Oleomonas cavernae: one gene and its partner. The protein of the gene in region 1 interacts with the protein of each later gene in a pairwise test. Links are inferred from orthologs where the notes say so. Each region holds a gene or a part of one and is shown on either strand. Other genes may lie near its edges.

Region 1 (11,138 bases):
AGTCGCGGAATGCTTCGGCCTGTCGGGCCTGCGCGGCTATCGCACCGGCGGCACCATCCACATCATCGTGAACAACCAGATCGGTTTCACGACCAGCCCGCACTTCTCGCGCTCGTCGCCCTATCCGTCGGATATGGCGAAGATGGTGGCGGCGCCGATCTTCCATGTGAACGGCGACGATCCCGAAGCGGTCTGCCACGTCGCCAAGGTGGCGACCGAGTATCGCCAGCAGTTCCACAAGGACGTGGTCATCGACCTGTTCTGCTATCGCCGCTTCGGTCACAACGAGACCGACGAGCCGATGTTCACCCAGCCGCTGATGTATTCGCGGATCGCGGCCCACCCGTCGGTGCGCGAACTCTATGCCCGCCGCCTGGCCGAGGAAGGCTTGGTGCCCGCCGAAGAAGCGGAAGGCATGAACAACTCCTTCTACGCCAAGCTGGAAGCCGACCTCGAGGCCTCCAAGGGTTACAAGCCCAACAAGGCGGACTGGTTCGAAGGCCGCTGGGCCGGCCTGGGTGTGGCGCGCGGCGACGTTCGCCGCGGCGAGACCGACGAGTCGATGCGCACCCTGAAGGAGATCGGCAAGGTTCTGACCACGGTGCCGGCGGAGTTCACCCCGCATCGCACCCTGCGCCGCGTGCTCGACGCCAAGAAGAAGATGTTCGAGACGGGCGAGGGCTTCGACTGGGCGACGGCCGAGGCGCTGGCCTTCGGCTCGCTGCTGCTCGAAGGCATCCATGTCCGCCTGTCGGGCCAGGATTCCGGGCGCGGCACCTTCTCGCAGCGCCATTCGGTCTGGATCGACCAGGCGAGCGAAGGCCGCTACCTGCCGTTGCAGAACTTGGGCGAGGAGGCGTCGGCCTTCGAAGTCCACGACTCGATGCTGTCGGAAGCCGCGGTGCTGGGTTTCGAGTACGGCTACTCGATGGCCGAGCCCAACGCCCTGGTGCTGTGGGAGGCGCAGTTCGGCGACTTCGCCAACGGTGCCCAGGTCGTGTTCGACCAGTTCATCACCTCGGGCGAATCCAAGTGGCTGCGCATGTCGGGCCTGGTCTGCCTGCTGCCGCACGGCTACGAGGGGCAGGGGCCGGAACACTCGTCGGCCCGGCTGGAGCGCTATCTCCAGCTCTGCGCCGAGGACAATATCCAGGTCGCGAACTGCACCACGCCGGCCAACTACTTCCACATCCTGCGCCGGCAGATCCATCGCAAGTTCCGCAAGCCGCTGATCCTGATGACGCCCAAGTCGCTGCTGCGTCATCCCAAGGCGGTCTCCAGCCTGGCCGAGATGGGCCCCGATACCTCGTTCCACCGCGTCCTCGACGACGATTTCGACGAGAAGGGCGAGTTCCCCAAGATCGTCGGCGATTTCCGCCTGGTCGCCGACGCCAAGATCGAGCGTGTGGTGATGTGTTCGGGCAAGGTCTACTACGACCTGCTGGCCGAGCGCGAGAAGCGCGGCCTGTCCAACATCTACATCGCTCGTGTCGAGCAGCTCTATCCCTTCCCGGCCAAGACCCTGGTCAACCTGATGCAGCGCTTCCCCAAGGCCGACCTGGTCTGGTGCCAGGAAGAGCCGCGCAACATGGGCGCCTGGTTCTTCGTCGAGCAATGGCTGGAGTGGGTGATTGGCAAGGCGCGCAGCAAGCCCGGCCGCGCCACCTATGCCGGCCGCGCCGGTTCGGCCTCGCCCGCGACCGGCTCCCTGCGCAAGCACGTCGAAGAGCAGGCGAAGCTGGTCGGCACCGCCCTTACCCTTTGATCCAATCCCGAACATCAGTAATCAGTCACGCCGAAGAGGCTAGAAAATGACAATCGAACTGAAGGTCCCGACGCTCGGCGAGTCCGTCACGGAGGCGACCATCGGCAAGTGGTTCCGTAATGTCGGTGACGCGGTGAAGCGCGACGAGCCCCTGGTGGAGCTCGAGACCGACAAGGTGGCGGTCGAGGTGAACGCGCCGAGCGCCGGCGTGCTGACCCGGATCGACGCCAAGCCCGGCGACACGGTGACCATCGGCCAGATCCTGGGCGCGCTCGACGAGACGGCGACCGCCGCCGCCCCGGCCGCGCCCAAGCCGGCCGCGCCCGCGCCGACCCCGGCACCCGCGCCGGTCGCTGCCCCGGCCCCGCAGCCTGCACCGGCGCCCGTCGCCGCCACCGCTGCCCAGCCCGGCCCCGCCGCGCGCAAGCTGATTTCCGAATCCGGCCTGAACCCGGCCGCGATCCCGGCCACCGGCCCCGACGGCCGCATCACCAAGGGGACGTGCTGGCCGCCCAGGCGGCGCCGGCCCCGGCCCCGGCCCGGCCGCCCCGTCGGGCCCGCGCGCCAATGCCGCGCGCGAGGAACGGGTGAAGATGACCCGCCTGCGCAAGCGCATCGCCGAACGGCTGAAGTCGGCGCAGAACACCGCCGCCATGCTGACCACCTTCAACGAGGTCGACATGACCGCGCTGATGGAAGCGCGCACCCTCTACAAGGACCTGTTCGAGAAGAAGCACGGCGTGAAGATGGGCTTCATGTCCTTCTTCGTGAAGGCCTGCGTCCAGGCGCTGAAAGAGATCCCGGCGGTCAATGCCGAGATCGACGGCGACGACATCATCTACAAGAACTACTACGACATCTCGGTCGCGGTTTCCTCGCCGCAGGGCCTGGTCGTGCCGGTGGTGCGCGATTGCGACGCCCTGGGTTTCCAGGACGTCGAGAAGGAGATCGCGCGCCTGGGGACGAAGGCCCGCGACGGCAAGCTGGCGATCGAGGATCTGCAGGGCGGCACCTTCACCATCTCCAACGGCGGTGTCTTCGGTTCGCTGATGTCGACCCCGATCATCAACCCGCCCCAATCCGGCATCCTGGGCATGCACAAGATCCAGGACCGGCCGATGGTGATCAACAAGCAGGTAGTCATCCGCCCGATGATGTATCTGGCCCTGTCCTACGATCACCGCATCGTCGACGGCCGCGAGGCGGTCACCTTCCTGGTCCGCGTCAAGGAAGCGATCGAAGACCCGCAGCGCCTGCTGTTCGGCGTGTAATTGTTTGTCGTCATTCCAGCGAAAGCTGGAATCCATCCTGGGCCAGCGCGCCCTTGTCGACATGGATTCCAGCTTTCGCTGGAATGACGCTCTGATAGAGGCTGGCCTGAGGCCGGAAGGCGAGACGATATGACCATCGAACTGAAAGTCCCCGCACTGGGCGAATCGATCACCGAGGCCACCATCGGCCAATGGTCGAAGAAGGTCGGCGAAGCGGTGAAGAAGGACGAGGTTCTGGTCTCGCTTGAAACCGACAAGGTCGCGGTCGAGGTGAATGCGCCGGCCGCCGGCGTGCTGGCCCGGATCGACGCCAAGGCAGGCGACACCGTCACCATCGGCCAGGTCATTGGCGCCATCGACGAGAGCGGCACGGCCGCGGTCAGCGCCCCGTCCGCGGCGCCCGTGCCGGTAGCGCCTGCGCCGGTCGTCGCCGCCCCGCTGCCCCAGCCGGCACCAGCCCCCGCGGCAGCCCCGGCCGTGGCCGCGGTTTCGGGCGACGATGCCTTCGACCTGGTCATCATCGGCGGTGGCCCGGGGGGTTACACCTCGGCCGTTCGCGCCGGGCAACTGGGGTTCAAGACGGCCATCATCGAGAAGCGCGGCACCCTGGGCGGGACCTGCCTGAACGTCGGCTGCATTCCGTCCAAGGCCCTGCTGCACGCTTCGGAACTCTACGAGGAAGCCCAGCACGGCTTGGGCAAGTTCGGCGTCAAGGTCTCGGGCGTCGAACTCGACCTCGATGCCATGATGGCGCACAAGTCCAAGGTCGTCGGGGAACTGACCAAGGGCGTCGAGTTCCTGATGAAGAAGAACAAGGTGACCTATATCGTGGGCACCGGCCGCTTCACCGGGCCCGAGACCATCGAGGTCTCGCTGAACGCCGGCGGCACCCGTACCATCAAGGCGGCGCGCACCCTGATCGCCACCGGTTCCGACGTCTCGACCCTGCCGGGCATCAAGATCGACGAGAAGACCGTGGTCTCCTCCACCGGGGCCATCGCTCTCCCCAAGGTGCCCAAGAGCCTGATCGTCATCGGCGGCGGCGTCATCGGCCTGGAACTGGGCTCGGTGTGGAGCCGCCTGGGTTCCAAGGTGACCGTGATCGAATTCCTCGACCGCATCACCCCCAATATGGACGGCGAAGTCTCCAAGAATTTCCAGCGCCTGCTGGCCAAGCAGGGCTTCGAGTTCCTGCTCTCGACCAAGGTGACCGGTGTCACCCCCACCAAGAAGGGCGCCACGGTGACCTTCGAGCCGGTCGCGGGCGGCGAGGCCAAGAGCCTCGAGGCCGACGTGGTCCTGGTCTCGGTCGGGCGGCGCGCCTATACCGACGGCCTGAACCTGGCCGCGGCCGGGGTGGAAGCCGGCCCGCGCGGCTTCATCACCGTGGACAGCCACTACCGCACCAATGTCCCCCACATCTATGCCGTGGGTGACGTCATCGGTGGCCTGATGCTGGCCCACAAGGCCGAGGAAGAGGGCGTCGCCGCGGTCGAGATCATGGCGGGCCAGCATGGCCATGTGAACTACGACGCCATTCCCGGCGTCATCTACACCATGCCGGAAGTGGCCAACGTCGGCCGCACGGAAGAGGAACTGACGGCCGCGGGCATCGCCTACAAGACCGGCAAGTTCCCCTTCACGGCCAATGCCCGGGCCAAGGCGAATGCCCAGACCGAAGGCTTCGTCAAGATCATCGCCGATGCCACCACCGACCGCATCCTGGGCGCCCACATCATCGGTGCCGATGCCGGCAACATGATCGCCGAGATCGCCACCGCGATCGAATTCGGCGGCGCTGCCGAGGACCTGGCCCGCACCCCCCACGCCCACCCGACCGAGATGGAAGCGGTGCGCGAGGCGGCCCTGGGCGTCGACGGCCGTATCAGACAGATGTAACCGATGACGGATTGGCGCCCCAACGGTCACGACCATGGCGGCGCCGAGCCGCCGCCGCCCGGCGGCGTCGTCATTCCCTTCCGCCGGCCGCCCAAGCGGGGGCCGGTGCTGGGGCCGCGCAGCAGGATCGCCACCCGCCTGCGGGTCGCCGAATCCGCCGCCTTCGGCCTGCTGTTCGGCCTTGCCGCCTTCCTGATCGAACGGCCGCTGGCGGCCTTGCCCTATTTTGCCCTGGGCGCGGTCATCGCGGCCGCGCTGTGGTTTTCCATCGCGCCGCGCCGCGGCCCGCTCGACAATGGCACGGTGATCGTGACCGCGCTCGCCACCGCCTTTGCCGCCTGGGCGGCCTATGCCGTGGTGGCGACCCTGGCCGACGGGGCCGGCTGGGTCGCGGCGATCGACCATTTCATCAACGACCTCGCCTATGCCTTCGTCGGCGCCTGGCCGGTCGGCATCGTCGCCGGCCTGTTCGCCCGCCGTCTGGCCGACCGCTGGCGCCCCAAGGCGAAGGGCTAGGCCATGCTGCGTGTCGCTGCTGCGCTGGGCTTTGCCGCCATCGTGACCGGGCTGCTGGCTCTGGCGATGGCTGCCCTGCCCGATTTCGGCATGGTGATGCAGGAAGCGGGCGAGGCCGCCCTGGTGGGGACCTTCGCCGCGGGTTTCATCGTCTGGCTGATCGGCAGCCCGGCCCAGGGCGCGCCATCGCCGCTGCGCGGCGTCGCCCTGGGTCTGGTTGCCGGCCTGGTCGCCAACCTGACGGCCGCGATCGCCATTTCGCTGGCGAACCCGGCCTCGGGCGAAAGCACCCTCGACCCTGCCGGCATCGCCGTCATCGCCACCGTGGGCCTGGTGAAGACCGGCCCGGTCTCCCTGCCGGTCGCCGCCCTGACCGGGCTGTTCTACGCCCTGCTGCTGGGCCTGCTCGTGCGTGAATGGGTGAAGCGCCGGCGCTGAGCCGCGCGCGGCGATCCGCCGCCGCAGCCTTTGGTTGAAATTGGCGCGGATTGAGCGCCACGCTCAGGCCATGACGCGGATCGTGCATATTGTCGAAAGCATAGGCTTCGGCCTTTGGGCGTTCCTGCTTGCACTGATTTTCCTGGACTCGCTTCATCTGTTTGGCAAGGGAAGCTCCATCTGGTCGGCGTCCGGCGCGACGGCAATGCCAAGCTATGCGACTTGGCCAAGCGTCAGTGTCGCCTTGGCGTCGATGTTCTGCTGGCAATGTCGAATGCCGCGATCCGGTCGGGTATGGTGGCCCGATGCGTTCGTTGTGGGCATGTGGTCGGTGTTTTTCGCGCCTGTAGTCTTTCTCTTCGGTATTCTAATTTTTGCGTCGGCACCAACGCCAACGCGGCTAGATCTTTCTGACTTGAAGTATGGGCTTCTCGCAGTTTTGTTCGCTCTAACAGTGGGATTGGGCTTTGCCCCTTTGGGAGGCATCGGCGCAGTCTTGTTCGCAGCCCTAACTCGTATTTGGAGAACCCCGGTTTGAAAGTCGTCATCCCAGCGAAAGCTGGGAGCCATGGCGGTACAGGGGGGATCTCGTTCACCACGACGATGGATCCCGGATCAAGTCCGGGATGACGGTGGGGAGTTACCTCTCCCAGTGTGCATAGGGCTGAGTATCCTTTTAGGTTGCCAAATGGCGCGCGACATCCACGTGTGGGCAACGTTGCGTCCTTGAGATGCCGCCGTGGCTCAGGAGTTTCGGTTTATGAGACACGTTGTAAAAGCCGGGGCGCGCATCCTTCAAAGCATCGGTTTCGGCTTGGCCGGTGTGGGCTTGTATGCTTTGGCACATACGGTCCTGATGCCCGATCTGTTCATTCTCGACAAAGATTTTCGGAGGCTCGTACTGGCAGGCGTTGCCATCACCGTGGCCGTGATTTGGTTCGTGGGCAGCGGCCCACATCCCTCGGGTCTGCGCGGCTGCATCATCGGCACTATCGCGGGCTTGGCTGCCAACCTGGGAGCCACTGCTGTCCTGATTCTCGCCGAACCCTCACAGGTGGGCGGCCACCTACTCGCTGGGCTTGTCGTGGGTACAGTCATATCCTTGTTCAAGACTGCACTTCTGGCCCTGCCCGGGACGATCTTCATTGGCTATGCCTATGCCGAACTTCTGGGGTGGCTGTCCCGCCGGTGGTCGGCAGGCCCCCAGGTCCGATCACTCTTCGATGAACGCCAAGACTGAGGGGACTCCGGTACATTTGCATTTCACATCAGCCCAGTGACGATGATCGATAAGGCTGGTCACTCCCCCCGCCGTGCCCTGGGATGCGCATCCTCATAGGCCGCCAGCAGCCGGGCCGTATCCACCTCGGTGTAGCGCTGTGTAGTCGTCAGGCTGGCGTGGCCCAGGAGTTCCTGGATGGTGCGCAGGTCGCCGCCGGCGCCCAGCAGGTGGGTGGCGAAGGAATGGCGCAGGGCGTGGGGGGTGGCATCGTCGGGCAGGCCCAGGGCGCCGCGCAGACGCTCCAGGTTACGCTGGACCACACGGGGCGACAGCGGCCCGCCCTTCTCGCCGATGAACAGCGGCCCGTCCTTGGGCAGGGCATGCGGGCACAAGCGCAGATAGGCCTCGATGCGCGCCGCCACCTGGGGCAGCACCGGCACGACCCGCTCCTTGTTGCCCTTGCCGACGATGCGCAGCATGTCGCGCAACGGCGCTGCCGCGCGGCGCAGGGACAGGGCCTCGGCGATGCGCAGGCCGCAGCCGTAGAGCAGGGTGAGGACCGCCTCGTCGCGGGCGGCGATCCAGGCCTCGTCGGCCAGGGCGCCGGCCTCCTCGATGGTGTTCAGCGCCGCCGCCTGGGTGAGCGGCCGGGGCACGCCGTGGGGCCGCTTGGGTGCGCGGGTGGCCAGGGCCGTGGCGTTGTGGACCAGGCCCTTGCGGTCGAGGTAGCGGAAGAAACCGCGCAGGGAGGAGAGGCCGCGGGCGGCCGACGAGGCCCCCTGGCCCCCGGTGCGGCGGCGGGCCTGATAGGCGCGGAAATCGCGCGGGCCCAGTTGGGCGAGCGCCGCAAGGTCGGGCAGGGCGCCCAGATGCTCGGCCAGGAAGGCGAGAAACTGGCGCAGGTCGCGGCCATAGGCCTCGATCGTGTGGGCCGAACCGCGGCGCTCGGTCGTGAGGTAACGCAGCCAGTCACCCATGGCGGCGGCAAGGTCGGGGGCGGCCGGCAGCAGGGCCGGCGCGGCGGCCCCCGCGGGCGGGGTCAATCGGTCGGCCGCAGCCACAGCCGGATCAGGCGTTCGATGGTGCCGGCCAGGAAGCCCAGCAGTTCGCTGCCCTGGCCCGGCTCGTACTTGGTCGCTTCGCGGCTGCCCAGGGCCAGCAGCCCCAGGGGCGATTCCCCGCCGATGTCGAGGCGGGCCAGTGCCTGGCTCTGCACCAGCGGCGTTGCCGGGCCGAAGATCAGCGTGTCTTCGGGCGGCTCCGAGATCAGGCGGACCAGCCGGCCCGGATCGATCAGGCCGTCGACCGTGCCCGGCGGCACCAGATAGAAATTCTGCAGCGACGGCCGCTCGGGTGCCGCCTCCAGCGTCTCTACGCTCAAGGTAACGACATCGATCCCCAGCATGGGGGCGAGGTCCAGGGTGATGGCATGGATCAGATGCTCGAAGGATTCAGCCTCGAGCAGCAGCAGAATCGCCTCGTGCACCAGGCCTTGGGCCGAGACATTGGCACGGGCGGCGGTCAGCACTTCCGACTGGAAGCTGCGCAGCTTGGCATTGTCGTTGCGCAGCCGGTCGACCAGGGCGCGCTGGAAATCGACCACCCGGTGGCCATCGGCATCGGCGCGCGCGGGCAGGGCCTGATGCTCCAGCACTTCCGGGTTCTTGGCCAGGAAGCCCGGATGGGCCAGCAGGTATTCCCGCACCTCGCCCGCGGTCAGCCGCCGCCGGTTGGGCGCGGCGGCCTCGGGCGGGGCGGCTTCGGCGACTTCCGGGCTCTCAGGGGTCATGGGTGCTGGTCCGGGGCTCAGAGGATCGACTGGCCGGTCTTGGCCCAGTCGGCGAGGAAGGCTTCCAGGCCGCGATCGGTCAGCGGGTGGCTGGCCAGGGCGCGCAGCACGGCAGGCGGCAGGGTGGCGACATCGGCGCCCAGCTTGGCGGCATCGACGACATGGCGGGGATGGCGCACGCTGGCGACCAGGATCTCGGTCGTAAGCGCTTCGTAGTTGTCGTAGATCTGGCGGATCTCGGCGATCAGCTCCATGCCGTCGGTCGCGATATCGTCCAGCCGGCCGACGAAGGGCGAGATGAAGGTGGCGCCGGCCTTGGCCGCCAGCAGCGCCTGCGCGGACGAGAAGCACAGAGTTACGTTCACCATGATGCCATCGTCCGACAGGGTCTTGCAGGTCTTCAGCCCCGCCCAGGTCAGGGGCACCTTCACCGCGACATTGTCGGCGATCTTGGCGAGCTTGCGGCCCTCGACCAGCATGTCCTCGTACTGGGTGGCGGTCACTTCGGCAGACACCGGCCCGTCGACCACGCCGCAGATCTCGGCGATGACTTCCAGGATGTTGCGGCCGGACTTGGCGATCAGGCTGGGGTTGGTGGTGACGCCGTCGACCATGCCGGTGGCGGCAAGATCCTTGATTTCGCGCACGTCGGCGGTGTCGATAAAGAACTTCATGAATCCGGTTTCCGCTGGAGTATCTATCAGGGCAAAGCGGGCCGGCGCTGCGAATCAAATCGCCATCGAGCGCCCCCGCCCTCACCGGGCCAGCATAGCCGATGGCCCCAGTCGAAGCCAGTTGGCGCTCTAGGTGAAGATGACGGCCCGCCTTCCCGTTCTGGTACCTTTGCCCTTCGCCGGGCCGCTCGATTATGCGGCGCCCGATGGCGAGGTGTTGGCACCGGGAACTTTCGTCGACGTGCCGCTGGGGCCGCGGCTGATCACCGGCGTGGTCTGGGACGGGGCGGGCGAGGGGGTGATCGCCGCGGCCCGCCTGCGCCCCGTCGCCGCCGCCCACGACATCGTGCCGATGCGCGAGAAGCTGCGCCGCTTCCTCGACTGGATGGCCGGCTACACCATGAACCCGCCGGGCATGGTGCTGCGCCACTTCATCAATGCCGCCAACAGTGACGGGCCGCGCCAGGTCACCGGCTATCGCCTGACCGACCACCTGCCCGAGCGGCTGACCGAGGCCCGCCGCCGGGTGATCGAGCTGCTGCGCCCGGGCGGGGTCATGACCTCGGTCGAGATCCAGCGCCAGGCGGGGGTCTCGTCGGGCGTGCTGCGCGGCCTGATCGATGCCGGCGCCCTGTCCCCTGCGCTGATCGACAGCGATCCGGCCCTGGCCCGGCCCGATCCCGATTTTGCCGAACCGGCCCTGTCGCCGGCCCAGGCCGCCGCCGCGGACGAGCTGCGCCGGGCGGTCGCCGCGCACGACTATGCCGCCTTCCTGCTGGACGGGGTCACCGGCTCGGGCAAGACGGAGGTCTATTCGGAAGCCATCGCGGCGGCGCTGCGGGCCGGGCGCCAGGCCCTGGTGATGCTGCCGGAAATCGCCTTGACCGCCGGCCTGTTCGAGCGCTTCGCCGCCCGCTTCGGCGTGGCCCCGGCGGTCTGGCATTCGGGGCTGCAGTCGCGCGATCGCAGGCGGGTGTGGAAGGGCATCGCCGACGGCCAGGTGCCGCTGGTGATCGGCGCCCGCTCGGCCCTGTTCCTGCCGTTCACGGACCTGGGCCTGATCGTGGTCGACGAGGAACACGACCAGGGCTTCAAGCAGGATGACGGCGTTGCCTATCACGCCCGCGACATGGCCGTGGTGCGGGCGACCATCGAGGCCTGCCCGGTGATCCTGGCCAGCGCCACGCCCAGCCTGGAGACCATCGTCAATGTCGAGGCCGGGCGCTATCGCCGCCTGGTGCTGCCGGAACGCCACGGCGGCGCCCTGATGCCGCGGATCGACTGCATCGACATGCGCATCCATCCGCCGTCCAAGGGGGCGTTCCTGTCGCCGGTGCTGGGCCGGGCGATCGCCGAGACCATGGCACGGGGCGAGCAGACCCTGCTGTTCCTCAATCGGCGCGGCTATGCCCCGCTGACCCTGTGCCGGCACTGCGGCCACCGCATCGAATGCCCCAATTGCTCGACCTGGCTGGTCGAGCATCGCCACCAGCGGCGCCTGTCGTGCCACCACTGCGGCTATGCCACGCCGACGCCCGAGACCTGCCCCGAATGCGGTGCCGCC
Region 2 (11,198 bases), 580 kb from region 1 along the record:
GCCTTGTCGTGGCCCAAGCCGCGGCCCCCGGCATCGGCCGCGGCACCGTGGCCCCCGCCGTGACCGCCGCCATGACCACCGCCGTTTCCGCCGCCGCCGTTTCCGCCACCGCCACCATTGCCGCCGCCCTTGGCATAGGCCGCGGTGAGGTCGAGCATCGCCGGCGCGAGCGCCAGGCTGGAAGCGCCAATCGCCAAGGCGAGCACGCGGGCGGCGAGCCCTTTAGCAAGATTGCGTTGCATGGCCGCATTCTCCGGTTCTGATGGTAAATCGAGAAACACCGTGACGGCCATTGGGTTCCGGATCAAGCTCCGCTCGCACCCTTCCCACCCCTGCGCCGACCCTCTATGATCCGGCCCATGTCATTTGAAGCTCCCCTGGATTGCGGCCAGGCCGTCGTTCTGCCCGAATGGATCGACTACAACGGCCACATGAATGTCGCCTATTACGTGCTGGCGTTCGATCAAGCGCTGGACCGGGTCTTTGACCGCTTCGACTGCGGCAAGGATTATGTCGCACGCTCGAATCACTCGTTCTTCGTGCTCGAGGCCCATGTCCGCTATCTGCAGGAAGTGACTCAGGGCGACCCCCTGGCCTTCACCTTCCAGCTGATCGACCACGACGCCAAGCGGCTGCACTATTTCGTCGAGATGCGGCACGCGGAACTGGGCTTCCTGGCCGCGACCTCGGAACAGGTCGCCCTGCATGTCGACCTGGAAGACCGCCGGTCCGCCGCCATGCCGCCGCAGCAACAGGCCCTGTTCGCGCAGATCGCCGAGGATCACGGCGCCCTGCCCCTGCCCGACGGCCTCGGCCGGAACATCCGCCTGCGCAAGCCTGCGGCGGCCTGAGCGTCAGCCGCCATGAGCAATGATCCGTTCGATCCCGCCAACTGGGATGACACCGAGCCGTCGGCGGCGCCCGGCGCCCCGGCGCCGATCCTGGAGCCGTTCTATCTCGAGGGCCTGAACCCGCAGCAGCGCGCCGCGGTCGAGGCGACCGACGGCCCCGTGCTGGTGCTGGCCGGGGCGGGCACCGGCAAGACAAGGGTGCTGACCACGCGCATCGCCCACCTGCTCGGCACCGGCAAGTCCTGGCCGGGCCAGATCCTGTCGGTGACCTTCACCAACAAGGCGGCGCGCGAGATGCAGCACCGCATCGCGCAACTGATCGGCGGCGTGGCCGACGGCCTGTCCTGGCTGGGGACCTTCCATTCGATCGCCGCGCGCATCCTGCGCCGCCATGCCGAGCTGGTGGGCCTCAAACCCAATTTCACCATCCTGGACGCCGACGACCAGTTGCGCCTGCTCAAGCAGTTGATCAGTGCCGCGGGCCTGGACGAGAAGCGCAACCCGCCCCGTGCCCTGGCCGGCCTGATCGACCGCTGGAAGAACCGTGGCCTCACCCCCGACAGGCTGAACCCGGAAGACAACCACAGCTTCGCCGACGGCCGGGGCAGGGAACTCTACACCGCCTACCAGGAACGCCTGGCGACCCTCAACGCCGCCGATTTCGGCGACCTGCTGCTGCACAACATCACGATCTTCCAGCGCGAGCCCGAGATCCTGGCACAGTGGCAGCGGCGCTTCAAATACATCCTGGTCGACGAATACCAGGACACCAACGTCGCCCAATACCTGTGGCTGCGCCTGCTGGCCCAGCGCTGGCGTAACGTCTGCTGTGTCGGCGATGACGATCAGTCGATATACGGCTGGCGTGGCGCCGAGGTGGGCAACATCCTGCGTTTCGAGAGTGACTTTCCCGGTGCCAAGGTGATCCGATTGGAGCGCAATTATCGCTCGACCGGGCATATCCTGGGGGCGGCGTCCGGCCTGATCAAGGCCAACGAGGGGCGCCTGGGCAAGACCCTGTGGACCGAGGACGCGTTGGGCGAGAAGGTCCAGGTCACCGGCTATTGGGACGGCGAGGAAGAGGCGCGCGGCATCTCGGACGCGATCGAGGGCATGCGCGGCCATGGCCGCAAGCTGGCCGAGATGGCGATCCTGGTACGCGCCGGCGCCCAGACCCGCGCCTTCGAGGAGCGCTTCGTCGCGGTCGGCCTGCCCTACCGGGTGATCGGCGGCCCACGCTTCTACGAGCGCCAGGAAATCCGCGATGCCCTGGCCTATTTCCGCGTCACCGTGCAGCCCGACGACGACCTGGCCTTCGAGCGCATCGTCAATGTCCCCAAGCGCGGCCTGGGCGACGCTACGATCCAGCAGTTGCACGTCCTGGCGCGCGGCCGGGGCATCTCGCTGCACCGGGCCGCCGGCCTGATCGTCGAGACCGACGAGATGAAGCCCCGGCCACGCAGCGCCCTGCGCGACCTCATGACCGGCTTCGAGCGCTGGCGCGCCATCGGCGGCGACCTGCCGCATACCGAACTGGCGCAGACCATTCTGGACGAATCCGGCTACACCGCGATGTGGCAGGCCGACAAGTCGGCCGAAGCGCCGGGCCGGCTGGACAACCTCAAGGAATTGATCGATGCCCTGGCAGGCTTCGAGAACCTGACCGCCTTCCTCGAGCATGTCGCGTTGGTCATGGAGATCGAGCGCGGCGACGGCACCCAGGACATGGTCACCCTGATGACCCTGCACGGCGCCAAGGGCCTGGAATTTCCCGTGGTCTTCCTGCCCGGCTGGGAGGAGGGCCTGTTCCCCAGCCAGCGCAGCATGGACGAGAACGGCCTGGCTGGCCTCGAAGAGGAGCGCCGCCTGGCCTATGTCGGCCTGACCCGGGCGCGGGAGAAGGCGATCGTCAGCCACGCCGCCAACCGCCGCCTCTACGGCCAGTGGCAGAGCGCCATCCCCTCGCGCTTCATCGACGAGCTGCCGGGCGACCATGCCCAGGTGGAGGCCCGGCCCGGCCTGTGGGGCGGCCTGTCCGAGCGCGGCGGTTTCACCCCGGCGATGAACGACAGCGACCTGTTCGGCTCACGCGGACTCAGCCCCGGGTTCCAGCGGGCGGCGCAGAACCGGGCCGCCGGCCCGGCCCCGCGCGTCGGCCCCCGCACCCTGGACCTGAACGCCGACTATGTGACGTCGAGCGATGCCGGCGGCGACTTCAAGGCGGGCGAACGGGTGTTCCACCAGAAGTTCGGCTATGGCCGCATCAGCCATATCGACGGTAACAAGCTGGACATCAATTTCGAGAAAGCGGGGACGAAGAAGGTGATCGCCAGCTTCGTCACCAAGGCGTGAGGATCATGAGATCTCCATTCAGCGTCATCCCGGCGAAGGCCGGGATCCATTGCGACATCGCGCGCTGCCCCGGAATGGATCCCGGCCTTCGCCGGGATGACGATTTTGGGGTGCCGGCATGAGCGACTCCGCAGGCCTGATCGAGGCGCGGCTGATCCTGCCGCCGGAGGCCGTGGCGGCGTTCGAACTGATGCTGTCGGATGTGGTGGTTGCGCTGTCGAGCATCACCCGCGACGACGGCGCCACCTGGGAGTTGGAAGCCCTGCTGGCGCCGGGCGGCGACGACGGCGCCCTGGCGCAGGCGCTGGAACAGGCCGCCGGCATCGCCGGCATCGACCTGCCTGAGATCGAGTGGCGGGTGCTGCCCGATGTCGACTGGGTGTCGGAGACCCAGAAGATCCTGAAGCCCCTGCCGATTGGCCGCTTCTGGATCCATGGCCCCGACGCGCCCGAGGTCCCGCCGGTCTCGGCGATCGCGCTGGAAATCGAGGCGGGCCTCGCCTTCGGGACCGGCCGCCATGCCACCACCTCGGGCTGCGTCCTGGCGCTGGAGCGCCTGGCCCGGCGGCGGCGGTTCGACAAGGTCATCGATGTCGGCTGCGGCTCCGGCATCCTGGCCATGGCGGCCGAGAAATTGTGGCATCCCGCCGTGCTGTGGGCGACCGATATCGACCCGGTGGCGGTCGAAACCGCCAGGGACAATGCGGCCAAGAACGGGCTGTGGGACGCGGCGCTCTACACCACCGCGGACGGCATGACCGAGCGGCAGGTCAAGGCGGCGGGCCGCTTCGACCTGATCATCGCCAACATCCTGGCGCGGCCGCTGATGCTGCTGGCAGCCCAGATCGAGGGCGCCCTGGCGGGCAATGGGGTGGTGGTTCTGTCGGGGCTGCTCGCGACTCAGGAGGCCATGGTGCTGTCCGCCTATCGGACGCGCGGCCTCTACCTGGTGGAGCGGACGGTAAAAGAGGGCTGGGCGACCCTGACCCTCGCCCGCTGAGGCGGGGAGGTCAGGATCGCCCAGACCGGCATCACGTCACAATGTTTCGGTGCATCGTCGGATGCACCGGGTGCTTCAGGCCGCGAGATGACGGGGCGAATTCTCGTTCGCCACACCATTGATCGCCACCTTCGCCGTCGCCGGCACAGCAGCACCACGCCGGACCAGGCCGGCGGCGACGCGGTCGATCTGGCCGCGATCGATGCCGATATCGGCAAGGAGGCGGTCATCGAGAGCTGTCAACTCGGCATGGACGCGCTGACGCGCGATCAAGCTCTTCAGCGCCTGCACAACCATCATGGGACCCTTCGCGACAAGCATCAGAACCTCCGAGATGAAAATGCCAAGTCCAACCAGCGGTGCAATCCGCGCTGTCACAAGCGTCAGATCCGCGGTGTACTCAGGAGCGCCATTGAGCCCATGCCCAACATGCGACCGTGACGCCGTACCCGTCAGCAAGTAAGCCATTTGTTACTCCTGTTGGTTGGCGTTACCGTCGAGAAGGAATATGGCAGTGCAGCACGACTTCAGGCAGGGGGGCCGGACAGGAGAGCTATGCGCCAGGCGCATTGGAAACTTTTTATCGTCCCACTACACGCATACCTCTAACGCCGACCTGCCATGAGGCGCTCACATGAAGCTTTTGACCGACGTCATTTTTGATCCCGCCGCGCTGCGCAGCCTGGCCGGCCGGCTGCACGCGCCCGAGGCCCTGGCCGATCGGCTCGCCGCCGCGGCAGCCGCCGCGTCGGACAATCCCGACGAGATCGCCGCGGCAGTCGCCCCTGACGCACGGGGCGACGAGATCGCCTCGATCGCCGCCCTGGTGGGCAGCGCCCGGCCGCGCCTGCTGGCCTCGATCGAGGCGGGCAAGGCCGCCTCGGCCGCCCGTCTCGCCGCCTTGCGCGCGGAGATGGCGCGGCGCGGCCTCACCGGCTTTCTGGTGCCCATGGCCGACGAGCACCAGGGCGAATATATCCCGCCCGCCACCCAGCGCCTGGCCTGGCTGACCGGCTTCGGCGGTTCGGCCGGGATGGCCGTGGTCCTGGCCGAGCGGGCGGCAATTTTCGTCGATGGCCGCTATACCCTGCAGGTGCGCGACCAGGTCGACATCGCCCTGTTCGAACCCCATCACCTGATCGAGGAGCCGCCCGCAGCCTGGTTGCCCGGCGCGGTGAAGGCCGGCGATATCATCGGTTACGATCCCTGGCTGCACACCCGCGGCAGCGCCGCGTCCCTGAGCAAGGCGCTGGCCGCGGTCGGCGCCAGGCTGGTCCCGACCGACGGCAACCCGATCGATGCGGTCTGGGCCGACCGGCCGCCGGCGCCCCTGTCGGTGATGCGCCCCCACGCGCTGGCCTTCGCGGGCGAGGCACACGAGTCGAAGATCACCCGCCTGGCCGCAGGCCTGGCCGCGGAAGGTGTCGATGCCGCCGTGATCAGCGCGCCCGACGGCCTGGCCTGGCTCTTGAACGTGCGCGGCCTGGACGTGCCCAACAACCCGCTCAGCCTGGGCTTTGCCATCCTCGACACGGCCGAGGGCGGCCAGGTCCGGCTGTTCGTCGAGCCGGCCAAGATCACCGCGGCCACCCGCGCCCATCTCGGCAACCGGGTGACCCTGGCCACCCCCGACGCCCTGGGCCCGACGCTGGACAGGCTGGCGCAGGGCGGCACCACCCTTCGCATCGACCAGGCGACGGGCGCCGCCTGGCTGGCGGACCGGGTCGAGGCGGCAGGCGGCAAGGTCTCGCTGGGGCTGGACCCTTGCGCCCTGCCCCGGGCCCTGAAGAACCAGGCGGAACTGCGCGGCACCAGGGCCGCCCATGTCCGCGACGCCGGCGCCATCGTGCGCTTCCTGGCCTGGCTGGACGGTGCCGTGGCGGCGGGCGAGAGGCTGGACGAGCTGGACGTGGTGGACCGCCTGGCCTCGTTCCGGCGGGCGCACGGCCACTTCCGCGGCCCCAGCTTCGATACCATCGCCGGTTTCGGCGCCAATGGCGCGATCGTCCACTACCGGGCGTCGCCGGCAACGGCCAAGACCCTGGAACCGGGCAACCTGCTGCTGCTCGATTCCGGTGCCCAGTATCCCGACGGCACGACCGACATCACCCGGACCATGGCGATCGGCAGGCCCAGCCCGGAGCACCGCGACCGCTATACCCGCGTGCTGAAAGGTCATCTGGCGCTGGGGTCGGCGCGCTTCCCGCAGGGCACCACCGGCAGCCAGCTCGACGTGCTGGCGCGCGCGCCGCTGTGGGCGGCCGGCCTCGATTACGACCACGGCACCGGCCATGGCGTGGGCAGTTTCCTGTGCGTCCACGAAGGCCCGCACCGGATCTCCAAGGTCGCCAACACCGTCGCCCTGCAGCAGGGCATGATCGTCTCCAACGAGCCGGGCTACTACAAGACCGGGGCCTACGGCATCCGCATCGAAAACCTGATCGCGGTCACCCGCCTGCCTGATGTGCAGGGGGCCGAGCGCGAAATGCTGGGCTTCGAGACCCTGACCGTAGTGCCCTATGACCGCCGCCTGATCGACACCGCCCTGCTCGACGACCGCGAGAAGGCGCTGGTCAACGCCTATCACGCCCGGGTGCTGGCCGAGGTCGGCCCGCTGGTGGACGGCGAGGCGCACGCCTGGCTGGAGGCGGCCACCGCGCCGCTTTGATCCGGTCCCCAACATGATCCCTCTTCGCCGCTTGCGGGGGAGAGGGAAGGGGCCCATTGCGCCAGCAATGGGAAGGGTGAGGTGGTCGCGGGCGAGACTGCGCCCTATGTCGACCACCCTCCTCACCCAACCCTCTCCTCCCAGGAGGAGAGGGCTTGTCTTTGTGCTTACCCCGGCACCGTCACGATCTTGCCCCATTCTCGCCCGACCAGCGCCCGATGGGCGGATCAGGTTGCGGCCGCTCTCAACCGGGCTAAGGGGAGGCAATCGCCATGAAACAGCGTGTCCGCCATGGTGGCGATGCCTATTACGAGCCCTTGCGGCGGCGCTTTCTGGCCGGCTGCCTGTGCTGCGTCGGCGCGGCCTTGACCAGCCGGGTCGTGCTCGCCGGTACTGCGGCCGAGGCCCTGCGCGCGGCCGATGAGACCCCGGCCCCGACCATCGAGCGGATCGCCGACGGCGTCTATCTTCATACCTCCTGGGCGGTGACCGCCGACGGCCTGGTGCCGTCCAACGGCCTGGTCGTGGTCGGGCGCAACGGCGCGCTGATGATCGATACCGCCTGGACCGAAGCCGACACCGCCCTGCTGATCGAGCGGATCGACCAGTTGACCAGCGGCGCCCCCCTCCTCGTCTATGCGACCCATGCCCATGTCGACCGGCTGGGCGGGCTCGGCCTGATCAACCGGCGGGGCGAGCGCAGCATGGCGCACGAAACCACGGTCGCCGCCGCCATGAGCCGCGGCCTGGCCGTGCCGACCGAAAGCTGGATCGGCGAAGCCATGGCCTTCGAGATCGGCGACCGCCAGATCGAGCTGTTCCACCCCGGTGGCGCCCACACCCGCGACAACACGGTGGTCTATCTCGAGGATGTCGACCTGCTGTACGGCGGCTGCATGGTCCGCCCGGCCAGTGCCAGCACCCTGGGCCACCTGGCGGATGCCGACCTGGCCACCTGGCCCAACGCCCTGGGCAACCTGGTCAGCCGTTTCGGCCACCCGGCCATCGTGGTGCCCGGCCATGGCCCGGTCGGTGATGGCAGCCTGCTGACCCACAGCCTGGCCCTGGCGAGCACCACCGCCGCCGGCTGATTCTCGGCAGGCTCGCACCTGCTTGCTTGACATGTTTGTACCGACCAGTAAATTATGTACTGATTGGTACAAACATGGAGCTGCGCCGTGGCCGATGAACGCCCGCCCCTGCCGCCTTTCACCGTCGAGACCGCCACGCTGAAGGCCCGCCTGGCCGAGGATGCCTGGAACACGTGCGATCCGCTCCGGGTCTCGCTGGCCTACACGCCGGACAGCCGCTGGCGCAACCGGGCGGAATTCATCCAGGGCCGCCCGGCCATCGTGGAGTTGCTGACCCGCAAATGGGCGCGCGAACTCGACTACCGCCTGATCAAGGAATTGTGGGCCTTCCACGAGAGCCGCATCGCCGTGCGCTTCCAGTACGAATACCACGACGACTCGGGCAACTGGTTCCGCGCCCATGGCAACGAGCAGTGGGAATTCGACGAACGGGGCCTGATGCGCCGGCGCGAGGCCAGCATCAACGATGTCCGCATCACGCAAGCCGAGCGCAAATTCCTGTGGCCGGCGGGACCGCGCCCGGCCGATCATCCCGGCCTGACCGAGTTGGGTCTTTAGCGGGCAAGCACAAACCCCGAAAGACAACAATCCGAGGCAAGGACTTGCGCTATGGCTCCGTTGACGCTCTCGTCCCCCATCGGCGATATCCAGATCGTGAACGAGCCAATGCATTCATTCGGTTCGGCCGATAATTCCCGAGCCTATCGACGCGAGCACAATCTGTGCGACGGATCGGTGCGCGCCAGCTACGGGATAATCGTCGATGGCGATCCCATCGTCGTTATTGGCGTTGATCGAGCGATGCCTATTCATTCACATTCAGCCCTTGTCTGGGGAGACCGCCTGCATATCGCTCTCGGCAGCAGGATTGCCTGCTTTTCCCTAAACCCCTTCGTAATGCTCCGGGCGGTCGAGGCTGATGCCGTCATGTGTTTCGGCCTGCATTTTTCCACGGCACATAGTGCCCTGATTTGCCACGGAGAATTGCAGATCTCCCGGCTGTCGGCCGACGGCGACATCCTCTGGCAGGCGGGCGGGCGAGATATTTTCACGGGCGAGTTTGCGTTGAGGCCAGCATGTATCGAAGCGCGGGATTTCAACAACGCCGCCTATCGTTTCAGGTACGAGGACGGCGCGCTGATCTGATTCCCGACAGGAGCCTTGATGCCGAAAACCGTCGCCGAACGCGCCGATGTCATTCCCGCCCTGGCCGAAGTCTTTCGCGAGCATGGCTTCGAGGGGACCAGCCTTGCCCTGATTACGGCCCGCACCGGCCTGGGCAAGGGCAGCCTCTACAACTTCTTCCCCGGCGGGAAAGAGGAAATGGCGGCGGCGGTGCTGGACGAGATCGACGGCTGGTTCGAGGCCCAGGTCTATCGCCCCCTGCGCGAGGCGGCCGATCCGGCGCGGGCCATCGCTGACATGTTCACGTCGGTCGACGCTTATTTCCGCTCGGGCCGGCGCGTGTGCCTGGTGGGCGCCTTTGCCCTGAGCGACGTGCGCGATCGCTTCGCAGCGCGCATCAATGCCTATTTCGCGGCCTGGGGCGAGGCGCTCGCCGAGGCCCTGGTGCGGGCGGGCCGGGCCCAAGAGACCGCCCGCGACCAGGCGGAGGAAACCGTCCTGGCGATCCAGGGCGCACTGGTGCTGACCCGGGCGCTGGATGATCCCGGCACATTCGAGCGCGCCCTGCGCCGCCTTCAGGAGCGGTTGGGGGTCTGACCCAGCCGTCATTCCTGGGCAGCGCGCGACGTCTCAATGGATTCCGGCCTTCGCCGGAATGACGGTGGAGGTTAAGCGCTTAGGGCAGCGCCCTCGTGGGTCAGCAGCCAGCGCTTGCGGGCGATGCCGCCGCCGTAGCCGGTCAAGGAACCGTCGGCGCCAATCAGGCGGTGGCAGGGCACGACCACGCTGATGGGGTTGGCACCATTGGCGTGGCCCACCGCGCGCATGGCCCGGGGCCGGCCGAGGCGGGCGGCGAGCGCGCCGTAGGTCAGCGTTTCGCCTGCCGGGACGGTGCGCAGGGCGGACCAGACCTCGCGCTGGAACGGCGTGCCGCCCAGGTGGTAGGGAACGGTGTCGAGCCGGCCCAGGTCGCCGGCGAAATAGCGCTCGAGGGCATGGCGGATGGCTTTGGGGGCGGCACCCGGCTCGATCGCCACCGGACCGACCTGCCGGCACAGCAGGAGCACCATGCGCGCCTCGTAATCCGCCCAGTCGAGGGCACACAGGCGCCCCTCGCCATCGGTCACCAGCAGGGCTTGCCCGATCGGCGTCTCCAGCCGGTCGAGAAACATCAGCGGCCGCGGTGCGGCGGCCGGGGCGACAGGCCGAAGGGCACGCCCGGCGCATGCTTGCCGTTGCGAATGGTGAAGCTGGTCTTGACGCTGGCGACATTGGGGGCGGGCGTCAGCTCGCGGGTCAGGAAGCCTTGGAATTCCGCCAGGTCGCGGGCGACGATTTTCAGAATGAAGTCGATTTCGCCGTTCAGCATCCAGCATTCGCGCACCAGCGGCATGGCGCGGACCCGCTCCTCGAAGGCGACCAGGTCGGTCTCGGCCTGGGAGGCGAGGCCGACCATGGCGAAGACCGTGACCTCGAAGCCCAGCGATTCGGCATCGACCTCGGCGTGGTAGCCCTTGATGAAGCCCGACTCCTCGAGCGCGCGGACCCGGCGCAGGCAGGGCGGGGCGGAAATCCCGACTTGGCGGGCCAGATCGACATTCGTCATGCGGCCGTCTGCCTGCAAATGCTCGAGGATCTGCAAATCGATGTCGTCGAGCTTTACCTTGGTCATGAACTCCCCCTGCGGCACCGCCATTATTGTGCCGAGGACCGCTGGACGAAAGAAAATTTCACTTTGCCTGCCCAATGCGTCGAGATTTCGTCGACGCGCGGGGGATTAGACGCCAGAATCCGCCGCCGTCAAGCGATTGCGCGGAAGGCGCGCGGCGCCTCTTGGCGGGCCATGCGGCTAGCGCATATCATAGTCTGTGCAGAGCGTCCCATATAAGCGATTCTCTCGCCCAGTCCGCCAGGAGCCGGCGGCGGCCCCGATCCCGGGGTATCGAATTTCGGAGTGTAGACGATGTCCGAGCGCCGCCATGCGAAGGTGCTGATCATTGGTTCCGGTCCGGCGGGCTGCACCGCGGCGATCTATGCCGCGCGCGCCTGCCTGGACCCCGTGCTGGTCCGCGGCCTGACTCCGGGCGGCCAGTTGACCATCACCACCGAGG

The links.
Region 2: the proteins of lpdA (region 1) and D3874_RS15230 interact in binary tests that used the Escherichia coli proteins (3 or more experiments, as listed by UniProt). The link is inferred for Oleomonas cavernae from one-to-one orthologs.

Annotation. Positions count from the first base shown.
Region 1 is NZ_QYUK01000011.1:2,948,727-2,959,864, reverse strand. Bases 2,634-5,550 are described here. They hold lpdA (dihydrolipoyl dehydrogenase), read left to right. Parts: upstream 2,634-3,165; coding sequence 3,166-4,935; downstream 4,936-5,550. Other genes in these bases: D3874_RS18120 (hypothetical protein), read left to right, coding at 5,455-5,550; D3874_RS18125 (hypothetical protein), read left to right, coding at 4,939-5,451. Also shown: D3874_RS18140 (2-oxoglutarate dehydrogenase E1 component), read left to right, coding at 1-1,765; more of D3874_RS18120, read left to right, coding at 5,551-5,889; D3874_RS28085 (hypothetical protein), read left to right, coding at 5,960-6,427; D3874_RS18115 (hypothetical protein), read left to right, coding at 6,629-7,129; D3874_RS18110 (tyrosine recombinase XerC), read right to left, coding at 7,189-8,154; D3874_RS18105 (DUF484 family protein), read right to left, coding at 8,151-8,900; fsa (fructose-6-phosphate aldolase), read right to left, coding at 8,918-9,574; replication restart helicase PriA, read left to right, coding at 9,714-11,138. UniProt on the Escherichia coli protein: Lipoamide dehydrogenase is a component of the glycine cleavage system as well as of the alpha-ketoacid dehydrogenase complexes.
Region 2 is NZ_QYUK01000011.1:2,377,091-2,388,288, forward strand. The notes cover bases 557-3,533. They hold D3874_RS15230 (ATP-dependent helicase), read left to right. Parts: upstream 557-863; coding sequence 864-3,203; downstream 3,204-3,533. Other genes in these bases: D3874_RS15225 (thioesterase family protein), read left to right, coding at 557-851; D3874_RS15235 (50S ribosomal protein L11 methyltransferase), read left to right, coding at 3,322-3,533. In the rest of the region: D3874_RS31235 (Holotricin-3 precursor), read right to left, coding at 1-293; more of D3874_RS15225, read left to right, coding at 360-556; more of D3874_RS15235, read left to right, coding at 3,534-4,203; D3874_RS30435 (DUF1127 domain-containing protein), read right to left, coding at 4,279-4,671; D3874_RS15245 (aminopeptidase P family protein), read left to right, coding at 4,838-6,871; bla (subclass B1 metallo-beta-lactamase), read left to right, coding at 7,144-7,962; D3874_RS15255 (nuclear transport factor 2 family protein), read left to right, coding at 8,050-8,520; D3874_RS28055 (hypothetical protein), read left to right, coding at 8,572-9,108; D3874_RS15265 (TetR/AcrR family transcriptional regulator), read left to right, coding at 9,127-9,684; D3874_RS15270 (methylated-DNA--[protein]-cysteine S-methyltransferase), read right to left, coding at 9,756-10,259; D3874_RS15275 (Lrp/AsnC family transcriptional regulator), read right to left, coding at 10,259-10,759; trxB (thioredoxin-disulfide reductase), read left to right, coding at 11,051-11,198. UniProt on the Escherichia coli protein: A helicase with DNA-dependent ATPase activity. Unwinds DNA duplexes with 3'-5' polarity. Translocates on single-stranded DNA with 3'-5' polarity. Initiates unwinding more efficiently from a nicked substrate than double-stranded DNA.